4 regions of the Citricoccus sp. NR2 genome follow, and region 3 is predicted to be linked to each of the others. Evidence: riboswitches for the same ligand, from Rfam matches in the RefSeq annotation. Region 3 holds a riboswitch; each other region holds the start of a gene.
What was found. A riboswitch is a leader RNA that binds a small molecule or an ion and turns the genes downstream of it on or off. The one in region 3 is predicted to bind thiamine pyrophosphate.
Positions count from the first base shown of each region.

Region 1: linked by a shared signal. The riboswitch ahead of O1A05_RS04315 (3-oxoacyl-ACP reductase) and the one ahead of O1A05_RS01765 (YkoF family thiamine/hydroxymethylpyrimidine-binding protein) in region 3 are both predicted to bind thiamine pyrophosphate.
Region 2: linked by a shared signal. The riboswitch ahead of O1A05_RS04300 (NtaA/DmoA family FMN-dependent monooxygenase) and the one ahead of O1A05_RS01765 (YkoF family thiamine/hydroxymethylpyrimidine-binding protein) in region 3 are both predicted to bind thiamine pyrophosphate.
Region 4: linked by a shared signal. The riboswitch ahead of O1A05_RS05960 (thiamine ABC transporter substrate-binding protein) and the one ahead of O1A05_RS01765 (YkoF family thiamine/hydroxymethylpyrimidine-binding protein) in region 3 are both predicted to bind thiamine pyrophosphate.

Region 1 covers NZ_CP115154.1:931,961-936,634, reverse strand. The annotation lists gene thiD (bifunctional hydroxymethylpyrimidine kinase/phosphomethylpyrimidine kinase) at 1-220, opposite strand, end outside; gene thiE (thiamine phosphate synthase) at 199-933, opposite strand; gene thiM (hydroxyethylthiazole kinase) at 930-1,739, opposite strand; gene O1A05_RS04315 (3-oxoacyl-ACP reductase) at 1,739-2,569, opposite strand; TPP riboswitch at 2,621-2,729, opposite strand; gene O1A05_RS04310 (formate--tetrahydrofolate ligase) at 2,816-4,513, opposite strand; gene O1A05_RS04305 (DedA family protein) at 4,556-4,674, opposite strand, start outside.
Region 2 covers NZ_CP115154.1:926,976-931,649, reverse strand. The annotation lists gene O1A05_RS04305 (DedA family protein) at 1-98, opposite strand, end outside; gene O1A05_RS04300 (NtaA/DmoA family FMN-dependent monooxygenase) at 167-1,465, opposite strand; TPP riboswitch at 1,458-1,565, opposite strand; gene O1A05_RS04295 (winged helix-turn-helix transcriptional regulator) at 1,605-2,015, opposite strand; gene O1A05_RS04290 (SDR family oxidoreductase) at 2,129-2,977, shown strand; gene O1A05_RS04285 (CCA tRNA nucleotidyltransferase) at 3,450-4,674, opposite strand, start outside.
Region 3 covers NZ_CP115154.1:376,367-381,040, forward strand. The annotation lists gene O1A05_RS01755 (ABC transporter ATP-binding protein) at 1-468, opposite strand, end outside; gene O1A05_RS01760 (ECF transporter S component) at 465-1,100, opposite strand; gene O1A05_RS01765 (YkoF family thiamine/hydroxymethylpyrimidine-binding protein) at 1,097-1,768, opposite strand; TPP riboswitch at 1,801-1,911, opposite strand; gene dld (D-lactate dehydrogenase) at 2,042-3,754, shown strand; gene O1A05_RS01775 (ATP-binding protein) at 3,850-4,674, shown strand, end outside.
Region 4 covers NZ_CP115154.1:1,276,459-1,281,132, reverse strand. The annotation lists gene O1A05_RS05985 (complex I subunit 5 family protein) at 1-57, opposite strand, end outside; gene O1A05_RS05980 (NADH-quinone oxidoreductase subunit K) at 54-392, opposite strand; gene O1A05_RS05975 (hydrogenase subunit MbhD domain-containing protein) at 389-1,378, opposite strand; gene O1A05_RS05970 (cation:proton antiporter) at 1,375-1,653, opposite strand; gene O1A05_RS05965 (hypothetical protein) at 1,650-1,922, opposite strand; TPP riboswitch at 2,043-2,153, shown strand; gene O1A05_RS05960 (thiamine ABC transporter substrate-binding protein) at 2,218-3,318, shown strand; gene O1A05_RS05955 (ABC transporter permease) at 3,414-4,674, shown strand, end outside.

The DNA of each region.
Region 1 (4,674 bases), 560 kb from region 3:
CGATCGGCACATCATCCACCACCGAGGTGAGTTGAGCGACGACGTCGGCCGGGGCCACCGGGATGACCTGCTGCACGCCCTGGGTGTTCTGCGCGGTGAGCGCGGTGAGCACCGAGGCACCGTACACGCGCAGGGCCGTGAAGGTTTTCAGATCGGCTTGAATGCCCGCACCCCCGGAGGAATCCGAGCCGGCAATGGTCAAGGCTGTGGGCGGGCGCATGCCACCTCCTCGCGCAGTCGAGCAGCGGCAACACGCGGGCTCGGCGCGGAAGCAATCGCGGACACCACGCAGATCCCGTCGACTCCGGTGGCCGCGACCGAGCGGGCGCGCTCTCGGTCAATGCCGCCAATGGCGACCGCGGGCAGTGCGGGCGCCTCGGGGTGCTGGGAACAGGCTGCGTCGCGAACCCGGAGCCGATCTCGCAGGCCATCGATCCCTAAAGGCTCGGCGGCGTCGGGCTTAGTGGCGGTGACCCAGACGGGGCCAATGCCAATCACATCCGGGCGGGCATCGCCCTCGGCCCGGGCAGCAGAGTCCACCTCAGCTGCCGAAGAAGTGGACAGCCCAATCAGCACTTTCTCGCCGAGGACGCCACGGGCTCGGGCGACGGAATCGTCGGACTGGCCCACGTGCAGGTGGCAGCCGGTGACGCGGGCCACCTCCAGCCGGTCGTTGACGAAGAGGGGGACCTGTTCGAAACGGGCCACCCCCACCTCCTCCACGATGCGGACCCGGCAGGCGCGCACCAGCTGGATCAGGGCGTCGTCGTCGAGGGTTTTGTCGCGTACCTGGATGACGGTCGCACCCCCAGCCACCGCCGCGGCCGCCACCTCGGGCACTCGGGCCGGGCCGCCGGAGTACCCGGTGTCGGTGACGTGGTAGAGCGACCAGTCGATGGCGGCGGCGCGCTCGGCCCGCTCGCGGGGGCTCATGCGCGCTCCTCCACCGTGACCAGCTCGCCGACCCGTTCCGGAGTGAGCTCGTGGAGGGCATCCATCCAGGCCACGCTGAAGCTACCGGGGCGCACAGTGGTCTCGGCCGCCAGGGTGCCCGCCGCGGAGAGCAGGGCGTGGGCGGCGAGCACGGCGTCGTGATCGGAGTGAACCTCCACTCCGAAACGCACGGCCCCCAGGGCCGCCGCCGTCACCGCGCCCAAGGAACATCCGGTGCCGATCACCTGCTGCATCACCGGGTGCCCGCCGGTCACCTGGCTCACCCGCCCCGGCGAGACGATGGCGTCACTCGGTCCGGACACCGCTACCACGGCCCCGGTGCGCTCGGCCAGGGCCCGGGCGGAGTCCAGCACGGTATCGACGGCGTCGGTGGCATCCACCCCGCGGCCCCCGGAACCGGCCCCGGCCAGCGCCAGGATCTCCGAGGCGTTGCCGCGGATCGCGCTCGGCCGCCCCTCCACCAGCTCGTGAGCCAGCCGGGTGCGCACGCTGAGTCCACCCACCGCCACCGGGTCCAACACCCAGGGAGTCTCGGTCTCGCCGGCGGCAGCCACCGCGGCACGCATCGCGTCGGCTGTCGCATCGGAGATGGTGCCGAGGTTGACCAGCACCCCGTCGGCCACCCGCGCGAATTCGGGGGCCTCTACCGGGTGCGCCACCATCGCCGGGGCCGCACCCACGGCCAGCAACACGTTGGCGGTGATCTGTTGGACCACCGTATTGGTCAGGCACTGGACCAACGGCGCCCGTTCGCGGAGCAGATCCAGTTCGGGAAACGTCGTCATCAGTTCATCACCAGCCCGCCGTCAACCACCAGGTTCTGCCCGGTGACCGCCCGGGATCCCTCACTGGCGAAGAACAGCACCGCGTCGGCGAACTGGGCGGGGGTGGTGACCTCGCGCAGCGGCGTGGCGGCGGCAATCGCGTCGAACACCTCGTCCGGAGTGGCCGACGACGCATCCGTGCTGCGCAGCAGTCCGCCGGAAACCATGTTCACCCGCACCCCGCGCGGACCCAACTCGGCGGCAAACGTCCTGGTCAGCGCCAACAATCCCGCCTTCGCCGCAGTGTAGTCGTGGTATGGCACCACCGGATTCTGCACCAGATTCGTACCCACATTGATCACCCGCGCCTCCCCGGCCTCCTCAAAGTCCGGCAGCGCCGCTTGGATCAGGTGCAGTGCACCCTCCACCGCGCCCTCGTACTGGCGGGCAAAATCCGCGCCGGTGATCTGCTCGACGCTGGGCCGCGCGTCCCCGTTGAAGGAGAAGTTCACCAGGGCATTGTTGACGACGACGTTCACCGGCACCCCGAACCGCTCACGCCCGGCACTCACCAGGGCCTGCACCTCGTCACGGTGGCGCACATCAGCCCGGACGGCCACGGTTCGATCCGGGTGCCGCGCCACTAGTTCCTCGGCGGCGTCTCGGCTGGAAAGGTACCCGATCACCACCCGCGCTCCGGCTTCGAGAAACGCCTCAGTGAGGTGGCGGCCCAGGCCGCGAGCGCCTCCGGTGACGACGACGATGCGGTCACTCAGGTCAGGGGCGGCAGAAACCGGTCGGGACGCAGTGCCCGGGGTGGTGGGAGGAGAGGCGACGGTAGCTGAGGTCACGGTGGGCCTTTCTGACGGTGGCCAAGAGAGACCACCGGGATGCGCAAACCGACACCTCGCTGTGGACGTCCCTTCGCCAGTACGAACTGGATCAGGTTCAACGGGTGTTATCTCAGCCGCCCGGATCCCACAAGGATCGGCGGCACCCCGCGTCACTTCCCACCACTGTAGGCCACCAGGCCCAGTGCGCGGAAGGGCGCCGGCCAGGTTACTGCTGCGGCGCAAACACCGAGCCGCAGCTGCGGGTCAGCTCAGCCCCGAGATCTGACCGTCGACGACGCTCATCCCGTCGGCGGCGGGACGGCGCGGCAGCCCGGGCATGGTAAGGATCTGCCCGGTCAGCGCCACCAGGAATCCCGCACCCGGTCGCCGTCGCAGTTCCCGGATGCTCACGGTGAAGCCCTCGGGCGCCCCCATCCGTGCAGGGTCATCGGAGAACGAGTAAGGGGTTTTCGCCATGCACACCGGCACCCGGTCCTCACCCGCAGCTTCCAGGTCAGCCAGCTGCCGCGCCGCGAGCGCAGAGTATTCCACGCCGGCCCCACCGTAGATCTCGGTGACGATCCGCTCGATCCTCTCCCGCGCCCCGGTCTCGGGCGTGAACAGCCCCTCGGCGGTGCGCCCCTGCTCCAGGGCGGCGCGCACGTGCCCGGCGAGCTCCTCGGCCCCCGCCCCGCCGTGTGCCCACACCTCGGTTACCGCACAGGCCACCCCCTGGTCCCGACACCAGTCCTGCAGCCAAGCCAGTTCGGCGTCGTCGTCCTGGGTGAAGCGGTTGATGGCCACCACCACCGGCGCCCCGAAGCGTTGCATGTTTTCCACGTGGCGGCCGAGATTGACGACTCCGGCCTCCAGTGCGGCCAGGTGTTCCTCAAGGCCGGCCGTGCCCGGATCGTTCAGCGTGGCCAATCCCATGCCCCCGTTGAATTTCAGCGCGCGCACGGTGGCCACCACCACGACGGCGTTGGGCATTGCGCCCGCGGTCGGCCCGGTGATCTGCATAAACTTCTCCGCGCCCAGATCCGCCCCGAACCCCGCTTCGGTGACGACGACGTCGGCGAGCCGGCGGGCGGTGTTCAGCGCGATGATGCTATTCGCTCCATGCGCAATATTGGCAAACGGTCCGCCGTGCACCACCGCCGGGGTGGCCTCCAGGGTCTGCACCAGGTTCGGCAGCACCGCGTCTTTCAGCACCACCGCCATAGCCCCCTGGGCGCCCTGCTCTCCCAGGTCGGCCACGGTGCGCTCCTCGCCGTCGTGGGTCCGCCCGATGATGATCCGACCCAGTCGCTCCGTGAGGTCCTCCAGGTCGGCGGCGAGGCAAAACGCCGCCATCGTTTCGGTGGCTACCGTGATTTCGAAACCGGTCTCGCGCGGCACTCCCGAGGCCCGACCGCCCAGCCCGTTCACCACCTGGCGCAGGGAGCGGTCGTTCACGTCCAGGGCGCGGCGCAGGGTGATGGTGCGCGGATCCAGGTCGAGCTCGTTGCCGTGGTGGAGGTGATTGTCGATCAGCGCGCACAGCAGGTTGTGGGCGGAGGTGATGGCGTGAAAGTCCCCGGTGAAGTGCAGGTTGATCGCGTCCATCGGGGCCACCTGCGCGCGCCCGCCACCGGTGGCCCCGCCCTTCATCCCGAACACCGGGCCCATCGAGGGTTCGCGCAGCGCCACCATGGCGTTGCTGCCGGTGCGGCGCAGCCCGTCAGCCAGGCCGATCGTCACGGTGGTCTTGCCCTCGCCCGCCGGGGTGGGACTGATAGCGGTCAACAGCACCACGGAGGCCTCCGGCTTATCCGCCGCATCCAGCTCCCCCAGGCGCGCGACGTCGATCTTCGCGGCATGCCGACCATAGGGGATCAGGGCGTCCTGCGGAATTCCCGCCCGCTCGGCGATCTCCGCCATGGATCGCAGGGTCACGGATGCCGCCATCTCTGCGTCACTCATGACGCCAGTCTAACGGTCAGGCACCTGCGGATGTGTCCGATCTCACGTGGGTGACTCGACGGCGTCGGACACCTCCGCACCGGCACGTTCCAGCGACCCCACCGGACGGCGCAACCGGCGCACGGTCACCAGCAGCACCAGGGCCACCAGCACCGCCACCC
Region 2 (4,674 bases), 550 kb from region 3:
CGGCCCACCACGTAGGTCGCCCCGGCCCGGGCGAAAACAATGCAGAACAGCGCCAGCCATACCCAGACCAGCGGCATGTTCCAATTCAAGGGGTTCACCTCTCCAGGGTATCCGGCGACAGGCCTATGTGCCGAAATGAGCCGAGCCTGCCCTCACTCGGCCCGCCTCACTCCCGACTCCACCGCTCACGCAACGTGGTCTCCCGGTATTCGCGCCGGAACCGACCCCGGCGCTGCAGTTCCGGCACCAGCTGCTCCACCACGTCCTCCAGCGACCCCGGCAGGGTGGGCGGCATCAGGTTGAACCCATCCGCCGCCCCGGAATCCACCCAGTTCAGCATCGTCTCAGCCACCTGTTCCGGGGTGCCTATCAGCGTGGCGTGCCCACCCCCGGCCGCCAGCAACCCCAACAACTCGCGCACCGTGGGCTGCCGGGTCTCGATCATCCGCAGCACCGTGGCATAGCGGCCCACCGGCCCCGTGAATTCCTCCACGGGCGGCAGCTCCGGCACGGGCGCATCCAGCTCCCAGTCGGAGGCATCCTGACCCACAAAGAACGACAGCTGACGCAACGATTCCGCCACCGGCAGCAGCGCATCCAGTTCGGCCCGCCGCGCCCTGGCCTCCCGTTCGGTGGAGGCTACCTCGGTCACCAGGCCCGGCATCACGACGACGTCGTCCGGGTTCCGGCCTGCCGCGGCCACACGACGTCGCAGATCCGCCCGATACCGTCGGCCCGCCTGCGCATCCCACGCCACCGCGTAGATCCCCTCCGAGTAGCGTGCCGCCAGCGCGCGCCCCGGCTCCGAGGCCCCGGCCTGCAGCACCACCGGCCGCCCCTGCGGTGAACGCGGCACCGTCAGCGGCCCGGCCACCTCGAAGTAGCGTCCCCGGTGGTCCACCGGGTGAATTCGCGCGGCATCCAGGTAGGCTCCGTCCCGGTCCGCCCGCACCGCGCCGTCCTCCCAGGAGTCCCACAATCCCTGCATGGCCACGATAAACTCCTCGGCCCGGGCGTACCGCTGTTCGCGCCCCGGCAGGCGGTCCATCCCGTGATTCCGGGCTTCGGCGTCCGTCATCGACGTCACCACATTCACCCCCGCGCGCCCACCCGAGAGGTGGTCGAGGCTAGCGAGCATCCGCGCTGCCGGGAACGGCGTCCAGAAGGTGGAGGAGATCGTTGCCACCAGCCCGATCCGCTCCGTCGCCCGGGCCACCGCCGCCAGCGTGGTCAGCGGATCGAAGTACCGCACCGGCGCACTGCCCGGCCCCAGCGCCTGCCCGTCGGCCAGAAAGAACGCGTCGAGGCAGCCGCGCTCGGCCAGCTGGGCCAGTTGCTCCCAATACTCGATGGCCCCGATCCGCTCGACAGCAGAATCGGGAGCACGCCAGGCCGCCGCATGATGCCCGCATGCGGTAGCAAACAGGTTGAGGTGGATCTCGGAACGGGTGTGGACATGCGTCATTAATCGACAATCCCTTCGCCAGCATGATCTGGATCAGGTTCAACGGGTCTGTTCTCAGCCGCCGATTCGTTACGAACCAGGGGCACCCCGTGTCACGTTGTATAGGTGTTGACGACTTTACGTCAGCTCCGCCGCCGCGTCACCTCTGCGGGGCAGTAGCGTCATACTCCTGCTGCGCGGCGATCACCTGGGGCAATTCGGCCTCGACGACGGCGGTGAGCTCCGCCAGCGGCACCGCAACTTTCACGCCCAGCGGCGTCAGACCGTAGTCCACGTTCGGGGGAATGGTGCTGTGCACGGTGCGGACCACCATCCCGTCGCGTTCCAACTGACCGAGGGTCTGAGAGAGCATTCGTTCGCTGACACCATCGATCCGGCGCCGAATCTCCCCGAACCGCATGGGTTCGCCGCTGAGCTTCAGCGCCACCATGATCAGCGATCCCCAGCGACCGGTGAGGTGCTGCAAGGCGGTGCGGGAAGTGCAGGCACTCGAGAAGACATCGGGCGCGAAGTCTTCCGCTTCTGCTTCGGCATCTGGATCGAACGTCATGCCTTCCAGTATACGCTTATGGTTAGTGCTGACTTTTCAGTTGCACTTACTTTAGGTAAGCGCTACAGTGATTCCATCGCCGCCAACAGGCACCGACCGAAAGAAGGAACATCATGCGCATTGCCGTCACCGGAGCCACCGGCCACCTGGGTGGTCTCATCATCGAATCACTGCTGCAGCGCGGTGTGGCCGCGAGCGACCTGGTCGCCGTCGTCCGCTCTGCTGAGAAAGCGCAGCCCCTCTCTGATCAGGGGATTGCTCTTGGCGTAGCTTCCTACGAAGACGAAGCAGCCCTCACCGCCGCCCTGTCCGGCGTGGATCGCCTCGTCTTGGTGTCAGGCAGCGAGGTGGGTCAGCGCGTAGCTCAGCACACCAACATCATCAACGCTGCGAAGGCTGCTCACGTTTCCTTCATTGCCTACACGAGCCTGCTCAACCTGGACACCTCGGAGCTCGGCCTGGCGCCGGAGCACGCCGCCACCGAACAGCTGCTGGCCGACAGCGGCATCGACCACACGCGGCTGCGCAACGGCTGGTACTGGGAGAACTACGCCTCCGCTCTGGCTTCGGGCGAGGCTACCGGTAAGTTCTTCGGCGCCGCCGGCTCGGCGAAGGTGTCCGGGGCCGCGCGCCGCGACTATGCCGAGGCGGCTGCCGTCGTCGTCACCGGTGAAAATCACGCCGGCAAGGTCTACGAGCTGGCCGGTGCGCCCGCGCTCACCTACCCGGAAATCGCCGCTGCTGTGGGCGACGTTCTGGGCAAGGAAGTGACCTACGAAAACCAGACCGTCGCCGAGTACCAGGCCACCCTGGAAGGCTTCGGCCTGCCGTCCGAGGTCGCTGCCATGTTTGCGAGCATGGACCCGATCATCGAGCAGGGGGCGCTGTACTCCGAGAGCACGGATCTGCAGGACCTCATCGGTCGGCCCTCGACCTCTGCCGCCGAGGCGCTAAAGGCCTGAAGAACTGAGGCTTTGACCAGCTGAAGCCCTGATCTCGAGGGGCCGGCGTTGCGGTTATCCACAGATGACCGCAGCGCTGGCCCCTTTCTCTTTCTCCTCGGCCATGCTTGAACGCATGCCGTTGCCGCCCGAACCGCCGTCCGCCCTCGCATCGGCGCTGCATCATGCCCGGACGACTGGTACCCCGCGGCCACCTGGGAAAAACAGCGCATCGCCGCGGTGTCCTTTTCGTTGAGTCGCAACAAGCCCGTGATTCCGGCTCCCACTTCGCTTCTGGCCCGGGCTTCGTCAGTAGGGCGAGCCCACAACGAATTCCCGATAGGTCGCGTCGATTTCTGGTGGCCAGAGGCAAGGATCGCGGGTGAGTGCGATGGACATGGTCGGACCTCAACGATCCAGCGAAATTTGCTCGGATTCTCGCTCACCATGGAGTGCCGCGGGCCACAAGACCACCTCAACAAGCCGGGACAGGTCAGTCATCCGAGTCGGCCGACTTGGAAGCACTGGGATGCTCGGGCTGTTCGGCCCACCACCGCAGCACCTCGGCCTTCGCGGTCTCTTCATCATGCGGGCCATCGTCGAGCCGCCACTCCAACAGGTGCTTGTATGCTCGCCCGACCAAGGGTCCCGGCGAGATGCCGAGCAGCTCCATGACCTGCTTGCCGTCGAGGTCCGGCCGAATCGCATCCAACTCTTCGCGCTCGAGCAGCTCGGCAATCCGCTGTTCCAGGTCGTCGTAAGCATGGGCCAGTCGCTCCGCTTTACGCCGATTCCGGGTGGTCACGTCAGAGCGGGTCAGGGCGTGTAGCCGCTGCAGCTGGTCGCCAGCATCGGTCACGTAGCGACGCACCGCCGAATCCGACCAACCGGCGTCGCCATACCCGTAGAACCGCATGTGCAGTTCCACCAGGGTGGCCACCGCCTTGATGGTGTCGTTGTCGAACTTCAGCACCCGCATTCGCTTCCGCACGAGCTTGGCTCCCACGACGTCGTGGTGCCGGAAACTCACCGCGCCCGAACGCTCGAAGCGTCGCGTCGCCGGCTTGCCCACGTCATGCATCAACGCTGCAAAACGCAACACGAAATCCGGGGCCTCCACATAGTCGGCCTCATGGTCCAATGCCTGCTCGAGCACCGTCAGTGAGTGGTTGTACACGTCTTTGTGTCGGTGGTGCTCGTCGGTTTCCAACTGCAGCGCCGGCACCTCGGGTAGCACCTGATCAGCCAGTCCAGTGCGCACCAGCAGGTCGATTCCCGCCCGCGGCTGATCCGCCAGGATCAACTTCACCAGCTCCTCGCGCACCCGCTCCGCCGAAATAATGTCGATCCGCTGAGCCATCGCGATCATCGCCTGAACCACCGTGTCGTTCACGGCGAATCCGAGCTGGGCAGCGAAGCGTGCCGCCCGCATCATCCGCAGCGGGTCATCGGAAAAGGAATCCTCCGGCGCCCCTGGCGTGCGCAACATCCCAGCGGCAAGGTCGCGCATCCCGCCGAACGGATCCACCAGCTCCAGGTCGGGCAACCGCAGCGCCATCGCGTTCACGGTGAAGTCACGCCGGAACAGGTCATCGTTCAGTTCGGTACCGAAAGCCACCACGGGTTTCCGCGATTCCGGATCGTACTGCTCCGCACGATAGGTGGTGACCTCCAGCTGCCACTCGCCCTTCTTGAACCCGATGGTCCCAAACCGGGCC
Region 3 (4,674 bases):
GATGCGGGTGCGGTGGGAGCGCAGATGAGCCGCCCTCACGTCGCCGAGCAGCTCGGTGATCCGCCCCGGAATCTCGGCCGGATCCACCCCGTGGTTCTCCAGGGTCAGGGCGATCTCATCCTCCACCAGAGGTAGGCAGATGCTGGCGTGCGGGTCCTGGGGCACCGTGCCGATGGTCCGCGTCAGCTGTGCCACGGTGGAGCCGAGCACGGGTTCCCCGTTCACCAGGCACTCCCCGGTGAGCTCCAGGGGAACCGAGTGCGGCACCACCCCACGGATCGCGTCCAACAGGGTCGATTTCCCCGCGCCCGATGCGCCCAGCAGCAGCACCTGTTCGCCCGGCGCCACCTTGAAGTCGATGTCGTCGAGCAGCACCCGGTCGCTGCGCGGGTCCACCGCTGTGAAGCCGCGCAGCTCAACCAGAGAGCCCATCGGCTCCACCGAGTTCACCGGTTCCAGCGAGGTCATCGCGCCCGGCCGATCGCGTAGTTGTCCACCACCCCGGTGGCCTTCACCGCGCGAACTAGCACCCAGGCGAGGAGCCCACCCAGGATGATCCCGGACAGGCTGTGAATGCCCAGGCGGATCCCGAAAATTTCCTGGCCCCACCAACCGAAGCGCAACGTGGAGAACCAGAACACGAAGAACGCGCCGCAGAACCCGCTCACGGCGTAGCGGCTGATCCCGAAGCGCCTGTAGCGGCCCAGGGCGAAGGGCAGCTCGGAGCCCAGACCCTGCAACAGTGCGGACACCAGCAGCACCGGACCGACCGGGGAACCAAGAAAAACGAACTCAACGGTTGCGGCCAGAATCTCCGCCAGCACTCCCGACCCGGCTTTCCGGGTGATCGCCACCGCTAGCGGCGCCACCAACAACCAGCCGCCCTGCAGCACGTGCTGGGCCAGGTCACCGGCCGGGCCCATCAGGACCGCCAAACCGTTCCAGGCCTGAACCAGCGCCCAGTAAATGAAGCCGAAGACCACGCCCAGCACCACCAGCATCACCAGGTCCTTGAGCTGCCAGCGCCAGGGACTGTCATAGGGGTTCTTCACGACGACGCCGGAACCGGCCGAGAGGTACCGCTGCTGTGTCTGACTCATCGCGCACCTGCCTCAGCTTGAGCCGGTTCAGCGGCGGCGCTGGGCGAGTCCAGCGAGATGCTCACGTGGCTGACCACATGCGGCACCTGCTCACCCACCCGCCCCCAGGCGTTGACCACCAGCGCCAGCACCTCGGCCAGGTCCCCGCGCAGCACGGTGGCGTAGTGTTCGCTCACGACGTCGATGCCGCTGGATTTTGCCGCGTCGATCGCAGCCATGATGGGCTCCATGTGCGGCAGACCGTCGTCGGCCAGCGGGTACAACGACCAGGCTGCGACGGCGGGTAGTCCGGTGAGTTCCAGGTCGACGTGCGTCTCCGCCGGCACCTCCCCGGGCACCAGCTCACAAGCGGCCTCCCCCGGGCAGCCCCGAGAGAGCAGCAGGTGGCTGGTGAGATGCGCCCGGTTTGAGGCACGGGAGGCGGCAGCGATCAGGGTGGTGGCGTACTCGGCGAGCTGCTGGCCGGCCTCTCCGGAGCGCACTCCCACATAGGTGGAGACCTCACCGGTCTCGATCACCAGGTTCTGGAGGATTCCCCGCTGCTGCGCCGTCGTCGTGGTTTCCTCGAGGGCAGCGAGGATCACGTCGACGAAGGCGTCGGTGTGGGGGTGGATGCTGATGCGCATCCCGATCCCGATCTGCTCGGGGGTGAGGGTCTGGCCAGTCACGGTGGCCGCCTTTCCGACCACCGGAACTCTTCACAGAGCTATCGGACCACTCCCTACGCCAGTACGAACTGGATCAGGTGGATTCGGGTCTGCGGCATCTCCGCACTCTCAGCACCAGTATCGGTGCACCCCGGGGTCTACGATCCTCCACCCTAGTGCCTGCACGACGCGGTTGACCAGCCCCGATGCTAGAGACACCGGGAATCGTCATCGACATCGCGGAGTCGACGGGGCACAATCGGTGAGACGGACACCCCGCGACCAAGGAGCACCATGCGCCAGACCCACCCCGAACCGGCTACCACCGCCGTGGACGCCTTCACCCGGATCCTGGGCACCTCCCACGTGCTCACCTCGACGCGGGCCACCGCCCCGTATGTGAAGGGAAACCGTTTCGGGTCAGGGCAGGTGCTCGCCGTGCTGCGTCCGGGCAACCTGGTCGAGATCTGGCGGGCACTGCAGGTCTGCGTTGACCATGACTTGATTGTGATCCCCCAGGCGGCGAACACCGGGCTGACCGGCGGGTCCGGCCCCGGCGCTCAAGACTATGACCGGGAGATCGTGATCATCTCCACCCTGCGCATCCCGCAGATCCACCTCATTAACGACGCGCGCGAGGCGGTCAGCCTGGCCGGGGCGACCCTGTTCGAGCTGGAGCAGAAACTGGCACCTCTAAGCCGCGAACCGCACTCGGTGATCGGGTCTACCTCTATCGGCGCCTCGGTGATCGGCGGCATCGCCAACAACTCCGGCGGCAGCCAGGTGCGCAAAGGACCGGCGTTCACGGAGCACGCCGTCTTCGCGCGGGTAAACGAGCAGGGCGAGCTCGAACTCACCAACCACTTAGGCATCGATCTTGGCGAGGACCCGGAGCAGATTCTGGACGCGCTACAGCAGGGACGCTGGAACCCCGACGATGTGACCGCCCCTCCGGAGGACACCCGGGCTACCGACTACGCGGAGCATGTGCGGCAGATCGTGCCGAGCCCGGCACGGTTCAACGCCGACCCGACCTTCCTCCATGAGGCATCCGGCAGTGCGGGCAAAATCATGACCTTCGCCGTGCGCACCCGCACCTTCCCGCAGGACGAGCGCACCACCACCTACTACATCGGCACCGACAGCCCCGCCGAGCTCGAGCGACTGCGGCGAACGATCCTCAGCTCGGAGGATCAGCTGCCGATTTCCGGAGAGTACATGGGCCGTGAGGCGTTCGATCTGGCGGCGAAGTACGGCAAAGACACGTTCATGGGCCTGAAGTACGCCGGCAGCCAGCAGGTGCGTCGGCTGTTCGCGCTGAAAAGCTGGGCCAACGGTGTCTTCGCGAAGGTCCCCTTCTTCGGGCCGACGGTCGCCGACACCATCGCTCAGAAAACCTTCGCCCTACTGCCGCAGCAGCTGCCGAAGCGCATGCTCGAGTACCGTGACCGGTTCGAGCATCACCTGGTGATGGTGGTCAGCGGTCAGGACGAGGAGGCCATGACTCGCCTGTTGACCGAATTCTTCGACGACGCCGAGAACCACGGCGGCTACTTCACCTGCACGAGCGACGAGGCACAGAGCGCGATGCTGCTGCGCTTCGGTGCGGCCAGCGCCATGACGCGCTACTTCAACCTGCACCGCAAGGAATCCTCCGAGATGATCACCTTCGACGTCGCTCTGCGCCGTGATGACGACGACTGGCTGGAGGTACTGCCCGAGGAGATCGCCGATCAGCTGTCGGTGAGTTCCTACTATGGGCACTTCTTCTGCCATGTGTTGCATCAGGATCATGTGGCAAAGAAGGGCGTGGACCCGGTGGCACTGAAGAAGAGGATGATGGCGCTACTGGAAGAACGCGGCGCTGCGATTCCGGCCGAGCACAACTACGGTCGGCTCTACGAACTGCCGGACGATCTGGAAGCGCACTTCCGGGAACTGGATCCGACCAACATGTTCAATCCGGGCATCGGCGGCACGTCCCCGCACCGCGACTGGAGCCGGTGAAATCGGCAACGAACCCTGGTGAAATTGACGACGAGAGCCGGGGAAATCGGCAACGAACCCCGGTGAAATCGGCAACGAGGCGGTATAGTTAAGACATGACAACGCCCTTGATCCACCGCAACGTCACCGCTTTAGCCGAAGAAACTCTGGCTGACACCCCCATCACCGTCATCAGCGGAGCACGACAAGTCGGCAAGAGCACCCTCATGCATGAGCTGTTGCGTGACCGCCGCTCACGCATCGTGAACCTAGACGATGTCACCGATCGCCAGGCTGCCACCGAAGATCCGGATGGATTCGCTCGACAGTTCCCCGAAGGCATTCTGGCCATAGACGAGATTCAACGCGTCCCGGACCTGCTCATCGCGATCAAAGCGGCCGTCGATCTTGATCGTCGACCCGGTCGCTTCATCGTCACCAGCTCGGCGGATCTGCTCACGATGAAAGGCTCACAGGAATCACTGGCGGGCCGCGCCGAGACGATCCCCCTGGAGGGGTTCAGTCAGGATGAACTCGCTCAGCACCCAGCGGATTTCGCTTCCTATATCTGGTCCCTGCCTCAAGGGACCGCGCCGGCCGATCAACCTGGATACTCACGACGGGACTATCTCTCCTTGGCCATCTCCTCCGGCTACCCGGAGGCACACGCACGCTCCGAACGGGCGAAGGAACGTTGGCTCTCCAGTTACCTCGAGCGCCTCCTGGCCAAAGACTCCCCAGACGTCGTGCATCTCCAATATCCCGACCGGCTGCTCACGTTGCTCACCCTCATCGCAGCCAGAAATTCCGGAGAGTTCGTCGCTTCCCGCGTCGCGCGCGAAATCGATGTACCGGCCCGCTCGCTACCGGCGTATCTGCAGGCGCTGCGGAGCATCTTCCTGATCCGAGTCGTTCCGGGTTGGTCCAACAACGTGGCCAAC
Region 4 (4,674 bases), 900 kb from region 3:
CACCGGCAGCAGCACCACCGCCGGCAACAGTGCGGAAGCACCTGGGATATCAGTCATCGGCTCTCCTGCTCTCCGGTATCCGCAGCGCCCTCAGTGTCCTCAGTCTCCTCGGCATCGTCGAGGTCGGTCAGTTCCTCCTCGTGCACTGCTCGCAGCAGCACGAGACCCACTCCAGTGAACGCCACGGTGATCACGATCCCGGTCAGGGCCAGCGCCTGGGGTACCGGGTCCGGGGCCTCGCTGCGCACGGCGAGCCCGACCAGGATCATCAGAGTGCCTCCGCCGGTGATGTTCAGTGCGATCAGCCGAGACAGCGGCTCCTCCACGGTGAGCAGACGGATCAAGGCGATCCCCGTCAGCAGAGCTCCCAGCCACAACGTCAGCTCACTCATGATCGGCTTCCTCGGGCCGAGGCCAGGAATACCACGGCGAGGCTAGCGCCGATGCTCACAGCCAGCAGCGTCTCGAGCACCACGGTGACCACACCGGCCCCCTCACCGCGCAGCATCAGCCACGACTCGCCGAGCACCAGCCCGCCCACGCCCACGGCCACGAAGCCGAGCACTCCGACCACCAGCAGCGCCGTCAGTCCGGTTCCGGGGGCGATGGCGCGGAAACGCGAAGCGTGCAGCAGGATCAGCACGGCTGCACCAGCGGCGCCGGCTTGGAACGCGCCGCCGGGCTGGGAGGAGCCGGCGAACAGCACCCAGGCCGCCAGCAACAGCGCCACCGGGGCGACCAGGCGCACGAAGAGCCGCAGCAGTGGTGCGTCGTCGTCAGGTTCAAGGACTCCAGCATCACCACTGTCCGAGGTGACGGGCTGAGGGTTCGAGGCGGTCCCGGACGAGCGGACGAAGGCCAGTGCCACCACCACGGCGACCAACAGCACCACCATCTCCATCAGGGTGTCGAAGGAGCGGAGATTCAGCAGCACCCCGGTGATGCCGTGCTCCACCCCGGTGGCCGGCAGCGCTCGCTCCACCTCGGCACCGAGCCCCGGCTCCGCGGCAGGCGATGTTGTCTCAGACACCGGCACAATGCGCGCCAGCGCAACCCCGAGCCCGGTTCCCAGGCCTGTCCCGAGTGTCAGGCCGAGCAGACCCCGCCCGCTTACCCAGCGTCGCCCAGGGGTCTCGGGCAGCAGGGTGGCCACCCAGCCGAAGAGTGCCCCCGTCACTCCTGTGCCGATTACCGCCTCCGCCAGGGCCACATCGGGGACCCCGATCATCGCCCAGTAGCCGCTCAGCAGCACGCCGAAGACCAGAAACAGCACCACGGCGGTCATCCGTCGCGGAGCGTAGAGGGCGAGCACGGCCGCGACGAGCACGACGGCGGCCAGCACCACGTGCACGGCGTTCACGTCACTGGGCGGAATCACGCGTCGTCGTCCCGTGAGAGCAGAGTGGCTGCCGTGGCGGCGGTTGCCAACGCGAGCAGCCAGACAAGCAAGACCTTCAGCACCGCCGCCACCGTATCCATTTGGACCATCACGGCCAGGGCCGCGAACCCCAACCCCAGGGAGTCGGCCTTGGTGAGCGCGTGCAGGCGGGATCTCAGGTCGGGGAAGCGGAGCAGACCCACGGTTCCTGCAGTGAAAAACACGGCCGCGCCCAGAGCAGCCAGCACGGTCACCGCATCGGCAAGCACACTCATGAAGCGGACCGTCTCTGCGTTTCGGCGGCCAGGCGCACCACAACGATCACGGCGGCTAGGGCTACCAGGCCCAGAGCGATGTCGCGCAGCGCCGGCTGGTCTGTCAGCACCGATCCGATCAGCATGATCCCTGCCCCGGTCGTGCCGGCGAAGAGCACACCTGTGAGGCGATCGCGCCCGGTGGGTCCGCGGACCACACGCACCAGACTGATCAGCACGTTGACCGTGAGCAGAATGAGGAGCCCGGTGAGGGTCATCTCGACAATCATGGCTCTCCTGTGAAGACGCATGTGGCCACGGCACCTGGTGGTTTTCGCAGTTCCATCGATTTTCCAGCCTACGTGAGATCGCCGATGCCTGACCACGCGTCGAGGGCGCTATGCTGGATGGACATTCGACAGGGGAGCACCCACGCTGGTGCTGAGAGTGCGCGACGCAAGCGCAGACCCTCGAACCTGCTTCCGGTTAGCACCGGCGAAGGAAGTCGAGAATTCTCTCCCCGCACGGATTCTGCCGCACGCGGTGGGCTCCGTGCGGCCCCTCCACTTCACCGACGGAGGATCCATGCTCAACCCAACCCGTTCGCGCCGCACGCGCACCACCCTCACCCTCTCCGGCCTTGCCGTCGTCAGTACTCTGGCGCTGGCCGGATGCTCGCTGACCGGAGGATCTGGTGACTCCAACGGCTCCGATGAGGCTGGGGGATCCGGCGGCACCGTGACCATCATGACCCACGACTCGTTCGCGATCTCCGAAGAGCAGATCGCCGAGTTCGAAGAGCAGACCGGCTACGAGCTAGTCACTACCGCGCCCGGGGACTCCGGCGCCCTGGTGAACCAGCTGATCCTGCAGAAGGACTCCCCCACCGTGGACGGGGTGTACGGCATCGAGGACTACTCCACCGCCCCGTTAGTGGACGAGGGGGTCATGGCTGAATACTCCTCCGAGGCGCTGCCCGATTCCGCACAGGAGCTGCTGGCCGACGGCGACGCGGCTGGCTACTTCACCCCGATCGATCAGGGCCAGGTGTGCATCAACGTGGACGACGCCTGGTTCGAGGACGATGCCCGCAACACCAACGAGCTGGCCGCCCCCACCTCGCTGGAGCAGTTGCGTGATCCGGAGTACGCCGAGTTGCTCACCGTGATCGACCCGAACACCTCCTCCCCCGGGCTCGCATTCCTTGCGGCCACCGCCACCGCCTACCCCGACGGCGAATGGGAGAACTACTGGAGTGACCTGCTCGACGGCGGTGCGACCGTGGCCTCCGGCTGGTCGGACGCCTACTACGTGGAGTTCTCCGGATCCAGCGGCGAGGGCCCCTCCCCGCTGGTGCTGAGCTACTCGTCGTCGCCCGCTTATGAGCCCACCACCAGCATCATCGAGGACTCCTGCTCCCCGCAGGTCGAATACGCCGGGGTCGTCGAGGGCGCGCAGAATCCGGAAGGCGCCCAGGCGTTCATCGACTTCCTGCTCGCCGAGGACTTCCAGGCCTCGCTGCCGGAGGCGATGTACATGTACCCGGTGGACGACAGTATTGAACTTCCCACCGAGTGGACCGAGAACGCCCAGCTCGCCGAGGACCCGATCCGGCCGGACACCGCCGAGGTGGCCGAGCAGCGCGCTGACTGGCTGTCCACCTGGACCGAGCTCTACGAGTCCTGACCCTGCACCGCATCGGCCGGCCCCTCGCATGGACGCTGGCGGGAACACTCCCGCTGGCGTTCCTTGCCGTGTTCTTCGTATGGCCCGTCGGAGCCATGCTGACCCGCGGGTTCCTCGGCGAGCACGGGGTCGACCTCACCGGGTTCGCCGAAGTGCTGGGCAGTGCGCGCAGCTGGCGGATCATCGGGCACACCCTGTTCATGGCGGTTGCTGGCACGGCGGGGGCGGTGCTGCTGGGCATCCCCGGCGCCTACATCCTCTACCGGTGCCGGTTCCCCGGTCAGTCGGTGCTGCGCGGAATCTCCACCATCCCGTTCGTACTGCCCACCGTGGTGGTGGGGGTGGCCTTCCGTGCCCTGTTCGGCCCCGGCGGGCCGCTGCAGTTCCTGGGTCTGGACCAGACGACAGCGGCGGTCGTTCTCGCGATGGTGTTCTTCAACTTCTCGGTGGTGGTGCGCCAGGTGGGCGCGCTGTGGCAGGTGCTGGATCCGCGCACCGTGGATGCCGCGCGCACCCTGGGCGCCTCCCCGCTGCGCGCGTTCACCACCGTCACCCTGCCCGCGCTCGGACCCGCCATCGCCTCCTCCGCGGGGTTGGTGTTCCTGTTCTGTTCCACCGCCTACGGCATCGTCCGCTCGCTGGGCGCGCCGGGTGTGGGCACCGTGGAAACCGAGATCCACCGGCAGACCCACGTGTTCCTGGATCTGCGCACCGCCGCGGTGTTCTCGGTGCTGCAGTTCGTGTTCGTGCTCGCCTCGGTGGGGCTCACCCAAGTAGTACTGAAGCGCACCACCACCGGGCTGCGGCTGCAACAGTCCCACACCCACCGGCCCACCCGCGCCGACGTCGTGCCCCTGGGCCTCACCCTGGCCACCGTGGTGCTGCTGGTCGCCGGGCCCCTGGTGTCCCTGGTGGTGCGCTCGTTCCGTACTGCTGGCGAGTGGAGCGTGACTAATTACCTGCTGCTGGCCACCAGCTCCGGGACCGGGTACGCCGGCGGTGCCACGGTGCTCGAGGCACTGGAGCATTCCGTGCGGATCGCCGTCGACGCCACGTTGATCACCCTGGTGATGGCGGTGCCGCTGGCGTTTCTGCTCACCCGCCCGGTGCGCACCGTGTGGGGGCGGCGGCTGCAGCGCGGCATGGATGCGCTGATCATGCTGCCGATCGGGGTGTCCGCGGTGACCATCGGCTTCGGCTTCGTGGTCTCCGTGCAGCTGGCCGCCCCGCAGCTGGCCTACTCCGGCGCCCTGGTGCCGCTGGCCCAGTCGGTGGTGGCGCTGCCGATGGTGGTGCGCACCCTGGTGCCCGTGTTAGGTGCGATCAGTCCCCGGCTGCGCGAGGCCGCGGCCACCC